DNA from 2 places in the Lacinutrix undariae genome. Region 1 is predicted to be linked to the other one. Evidence: riboswitches for the same ligand, from Rfam matches in the RefSeq annotation. Region 1 holds a riboswitch; the other holds the start of a gene.
The links. Region 1 has a riboswitch for cobalamin ahead of ACU4C5_RS00760 (TonB-dependent receptor plug domain-containing protein). Riboswitches for the same ligand answer to the same signal wherever they lie in the genome.
Positions count from the first base shown of each region.

Region 1 (3,179 bases):
TGAAACCAGTAAACCTGTAAAAGCGGTACCTAAAAAACTAGCTCCTAATATAATGATGGCTACACCTAAACTCGCTCCCGAACTAATACCAAGTACAAACGGACCAGCAAGTGGGTTTCTAAAAAGGGTTTGCATTAATAAACCAGAAATACCTAAGCCTGAACCTACCAAAATTGCCGTAAATGCTTTTGGTAAGCGGTAGTTTATAATAATGTACTGCCAAGATTCATTATCGATATTGCTAAACAGGCTTTTAAAAATCTGGGTAATAGGAATAGACACCGACCCCAAACTAATGTTTGCGAAAAAACAGAGGATTAATACTAAAATTAATACCAAGTATGAACGTTTGTATGTGTTGGTGTTATGCAATTATTTTAATTTTTGAAAAAAATGAGGTTCGTAATCTTTTAATAATTCTGGATGGCAAATTTTAATTAAATCTTTTAACACTAAATCGGGTCTTGCGGTTCCTAATTCGTAATAAGTAACGCCGCCTGTTTTTCCGGTATTATTAACAAACGTATAGATGTTATTATTTTTAAAAGCGTCAAATTGTGTGTAATGTGTATTTGCTTTTTCTAAAGCTTCTAACGAATTGTAATAAGAAGGACTCAACCAAATTTCAGCCGATTTTCCTTTAGTATAGACAGCTTCAAAACTTAAAGCAATACTTCCGCTTGCGGTAGTTTCAGACCATAAATAATTTACATTGGCATCTTTTAATAATTGCGCTTCTGGGCTTGTACCATTTGGTAAATACCACACATCTTTATACATGGCACCACTTAAAATACTTGGTTTGCTTTTTACTGTTTTTGCAATGATTTTTGCTTCTAGATAATCTTTTTCAATAGTCTTAAAAATGGAATCTGCTTCTTTTTCTTTATTGTAAAGAACGCCAAAAAACTTAATCCATTCGGCTTTTGCTAAAGGTGATTTTTCTACCCAATCTCCATTATATATCACAGGAATATTAGATTTTTTAATCGTTTCGAAAGATTTATTGTTACCATCAATTCCAAAACCAACCACAAGATTAGGGTGTAATTCTAATAAAACTTCGGTATTAATCCCTTCGTTTTTACCTAGTTCTCTAATGCTCTTATTATCAATTAAAGTTCTTGTTTTTTCAGACGATACATAATCTGTTCCGGGGAAACCTACTAAAGTGTTTTCTACACCTAAAAGCTCTAAGGCAGGAATGTGAGTGGTAGAGGTAACCACAATTTTTTGGATAGGGATAGTAATAATACCATCAAATTCATCTTTATTTAAAGTGATTTTTGACGCTACATTTTTATGAACTAATGCGTATTTATAATCCTCTTCAGCATTTGGCCATGGATTTTTTATTGTTAATATTTTAAAATTCTCAGTAGAGGTAATTGTAAAACCTGTAGCATGAGTAAGTGTAGCAGTGCTAATATCTTGTTTGGCTATTGGATTTTGTACGGAGTTATTTTTACAAGCAATAAAACTTATTAAAATAAAAAGGGATAGTAAATGTTTCACAATGATAGGTTTTAAAATTCAAAAGTAATATTATTTAACCTTTAACTCATTATAGTAAACAAAATGTTTATTTTTGCAGCGAATTTTGGTTCTCGTTAACGCGAGATTAAAAGGGAATCTGGTGAGATTATAATAATTAATTCCAGAACTGTTCCCGCAACTGTAAGCTATAAAGCTTCGTGTACCACTTCTATAGTCACTGGAGATTTCTGGGAAGACCAACACGAAGACGCAAGTCAGGAGACCTGCCTCAATTTGTAATCCATATTACTTTCGGGAGAAAAGTGTTTGAATTATGAGAGATAAACTATTTTTATTTTTAGGAATTGCTTTGTGCTATATGTCACATGCGCAGACACGTCTAGATTCTATTCAAAAATTAGATGAAGTGATACTGAGTGATGTAAAACTGAAGCAAAATGCAGCAGGTTTTAAAGTTATGGTTTTAAACGATTCTGTATTAAAGAAAAATAACAGCTCTTTTACAGATTTGTTACGTTACAATTCTACCATTTATTTTAAAGAGAATGGTTACGGCATGGTGTCTTCGCCTTCTTTTAGAGGAACAAACGCCTCACAAACGGCTGTAATTTGGAACGGAATTTCAATTAACTCACAACTTACTGGTCAAACAGATTTTAATACCATAAATACCACAAATTTTAATAGTGTAAGTATAAGATCGGGTGGAGGATCTGTACAATACGGTAGCGGTGCCATTGGCGGAAGTATTCATTTAAATAATACGCTAAACTTCAATACACATTTTAAAAACGAAGTGCGCATTTCTTACGGAAGTTACACTACTAAAAACCTGAGTTATCTGTCTTCCTTCGGAAAAAATAAATTCTCAGGAACTTTTGGTGTTAATTATGTAGATTCGGATAACGATTATAAATATTTAGGGACTGATAAAAAGAACCAAAATGGCGCTTATAACAATTTGAGTTTTAATGCGAATTTAGGCTATATTTTATCTGATAAAGATGTAATTAAATTGTATCATCAAAATTTTATTGGAGAACGCGAATTTTCTGGAACAGCATCATCACCATCTTTAGCGAAATATGAAGATGATAATTTTAGAACCATGTTAGAATGGTCTAGACATGGAAATAATGTGACTTCAAAATTAAAAGCAGCCCATTTACAAGAGCAATTTAAATACTTTGGTAATAAAAACACTGATAATTATACCTTCGGAAAAGTAAATACTTTCTTAGTTAATTATACAGCGGATATTGCATTAGCTAAAGATTTTAAGCTAAAACCAATTGTAGAGTATACTTATTATGATGGTAGCGGAAGTAGTTTTGGATCGCCCAACCGAAAAGCATTATCTACCACAGCATTATTACAATATCAACCTAATACAACTTGGCAATATGGCGTTAATTTAAGACAAGATTTTACTTCAGGTTTTGAGAGTCCGTTATTATTTTCTTTTGATGTGGCTTATGCGGTTTCAAAAAAATATACACTTAAATTAAATGGATCTAAAAATTATAGAGTACCAACATTTAATGATTTGTATTGGCAACCAGGAGGGAATTTAGATTTGGTTCCTGAAACCTCATATCAGTTAGATTTAGGACATGAATTTAGTTTTAAAGATGCTAAACTTTCGTTGAATACGTATTATATAAAAACCAAGGATCTTATTC
Region 1 is NZ_CM128809.1:154,676-157,854, reverse strand. It holds gene ACU4C5_RS00770 (FecCD family ABC transporter permease) at 1-372, opposite strand, end outside; gene ACU4C5_RS00765 (ABC transporter substrate-binding protein) at 373-1,515, opposite strand; cobalamin riboswitch at 1,585-1,782, shown strand; gene ACU4C5_RS00760 (TonB-dependent receptor plug domain-containing protein) at 1,811-3,179, shown strand, end outside.

Region 2 (3,179 bases), 870 kb from region 1:
CCCCATGCGTCTTTTGCAGCATTTGCAGCATCTAAAGCTAACTCTACATCTTCTTTTTGTGATCTTGGGTATTTAGCAATTAAACTATTATCTATTGGAGAGGTGTTTTCAAAATATTGCCCACCTATTGGTGCTACAAATTTTCCATTTATAAAATTGTCATATTTCTCTTTAAATTGCGGTTTTGAATAACTCATGTAATTTTGTGTTAAATTAATAATTAGACATTTATTTAATCTTAAAAATAGATTATCTTTATTTTTTATAAAGTTATTTTATCATATTCTAATTCCCTTGAACATATTTATCATAGTTTTGAACATATCTATTATTAACAAATTTGTGAATTATTTTTTATAACATTAAGTATGAAATCACTATTAAATACACATAGAAGTAACAGGAAGATGACTACTTTAGTAGAAAACAGAACAACCTACAATGCCGATTATGCTGAACTTAATATTTTTGAAACTCATGCTTTTGCCGAAAAAGTGTCTCTAACTTTTAACTTCCCCATTATTGCGAGTATGCTCACTGGAAAGAAAGTTATGCATCTTGACGGTTTTGAACCTTTCAATTTTTTTCCTGGCGAATCTGTAGTAATGCCAACCAATAAAGAAATGGTTATTGATTTTCCTGTGGCAACCACAAAAAAACCAACACAATGTTTAGCTTTAGGTATTGATGCTTTTAAAATTGATGAGGTTGTTGAGAAATTTAATCAGCAAGTAGCTATTGAAAATGAAAATAATACTTGGAATTTACAGGAAACAACATCTCATTTAATTAATAACGCAGATGTTAACCACTTAATAGAACGCCTAACCTATACGTTTACCAATAGCAACAAATCAAAAGATGTGTTATTAGATTTAATGATTCAGGAATTAATTATTAGACTCTTACAAACCAAAGCAAAATCTTTAATATTAAACGATCCACATCACATTTTTAACGACACCAGAATAGGAACTGTTATAAAATTCATTAAAGAGAACCTCACTAATAAAGATATTAGTGTTGATCTTTTAGCAAAAAAAGCTTATATGAGTACCTCTCATTTTCACAAACAATTTAAAAACACCTTAGGGATTTCGCCTATTGATTATATCAATTCTGAAAAAATTAAGTTTTCAAAAAAACTGATTAAAGAGTCTGTAGATGTTAGAATGTCGGAAATTGCATTCAAATCCGGTTTTAATAATACGAGTTATTTCAACAGACAATTTAAAAAAATGGAATTAATGACACCGCAACAGTTTAAACTGTCTTTACATAAATCATAAAAGGAGTCAATTCTCATGTGTCGTACGTCCTGTTTAGACACAGTTAAAAACAATTCAACCTAAAAAACAAATAAGATTTCATTGATCTTTTGAATTTAAAATAATTAAAGCCTAATTTCGCTTATCATAAACAAGTTCTTTATTTAATTTCATAAAAAAGAAAAGGTGACACTTAATCGTGCATTAAAAGGGAATCGTGTGAAAATCACGAACTGTCGCGCAACTGTAAGTAACACAAAAAGTACCATCGCTTAATATCCACTGTATATAAACGGGAAGGATGATGATAACTGTTACAAGTCAGGATACCTGCCATTTCTAAGACGACTTTGCTTTCGCGATTTGAAGCCTGAGGTCCCAACATACAAGTAACATACATTATCTATTATTAGGTAATTTGTGGACCTCTATGTGTACCCCTACTTTTATCATGTGTATTGCAAAGCAGAAATTCTGCTAAAAAACATTTAACTAAACTTAAAAACACATGCAATCACAAATCACCCCAGACATTGAAGATAAAATTAAACGTGCTGAGACACATATTTTCAAAGCTGTTTTCCCTAACACAACCAATCATTACGACACCCTTTTTGGTGGTACAGCTATGCATTTAATGGATGAGGTTGCTTTTATAACTGCAACACGTTTTAGCCGCCAAAGAATGGTTACCGTATGTAGCGATCGTATTGATTTTAAAAAACCTATTCCTGCAGGAACTATCGCTGAACTGATAGGTAAAATCACCTACATAGGAAATACGAGCTTAAAAGTGTCTGTAGAAATATATATCGAACAAATGTATTCTGAACATCGCGAAAAAGCGATACACGGAGAATTTACATTTGTAGCAATTGATACTAATAAAAAACCTATCAAAATCATGAAACAGTAAGTTTCAGATACAAAAAAACCTCGCCATAATTGATAGGCGAGGTTTTTTATAGTAATTGTTTGAAGCCTTATTTTAAATACGCTAAAACATTTTGTGCTATTCTATTTTCAATATCGCTAACGTCACCTTTTACAAAAGTTTCACCAGTAATATTTTCGTATAATTCAATATAACGTTCAGAAACCGATGTAATATATGCGTCTGTCATTTCTGGAACAGTTTGTCCTTCTAAACCTTGAAAATCATTAGCGATTAACCATTGGCGTACAAACTCTTTTGATAATTGTTTTTGAGCTTCTCCTTTATCTTGACGTTCTTGATACCCTTCAGCATAAAAATAACGTGAAGAGTCTGGCGTATGAATTTCATCAATTAATACAATCTTACCGTCTTTAGTTTTTCCAAATTCATATTTAGTATCTACTAAAATCAAACCTCTAGAGGCAGCTATTTCCGATCCGCGTTTAAAAAGTTTACGTGTATAATCTTCTAAAACTATATAATCTGCTTCCGAAACAATACCACGTTTTAAAATAGCTTCGCGAGAAATATCTTCATCATGATCGCCCATTTCTGCTTTGGTAGCTGGCGTAATTATAGGCTCAGGAAAAGCATCATTTTCTTTCATCCCTTCTGGCATCGCAACACCACAAAGTTCACGTTTTCCTAATTTATATTCTCTCGCTGCATGACCAGACATATAGCCACGAATTACCATTTCAACCTTAAAAGGCTCACACAATAACCCAACGGCAACGTTAGGATCTGGAGTGGCAGTTAACCAATTAGGAACAATATCTTGGGTAGCATCCATCATTTTGGTGGCAATCTGATTTAATATTTGTCCTTTATAAGGAATCCCTTTAGGCATCACCACATCAAAGGCACTCAATCTATCGGTGGCTACCATGACCAACTCGTTGTCATTGATATTATAAACGGCTCTTACTTTTCCTTTATAAAAACTTTTTTGTCCTGGAAAATTGAAATTAGTA
Region 2 is NZ_CM128809.1:2,581,034-2,584,212, reverse strand. It holds gene ACU4C5_RS11595 (aldehyde dehydrogenase family protein) at 1-197, opposite strand, end outside; gene ACU4C5_RS11590 (AraC family transcriptional regulator) at 369-1,289, shown strand; cobalamin riboswitch at 1,436-1,620, shown strand; gene ACU4C5_RS11585 (acyl-CoA thioesterase) at 1,777-2,184, shown strand; gene ACU4C5_RS11580 (phosphoribosylaminoimidazolesuccinocarboxamide synthase) at 2,252-3,179, opposite strand, start outside.
Region 2: linked by a shared signal. The riboswitch ahead of ACU4C5_RS11585 (acyl-CoA thioesterase) and the one ahead of ACU4C5_RS00760 (TonB-dependent receptor plug domain-containing protein) in region 1 are both predicted to bind cobalamin.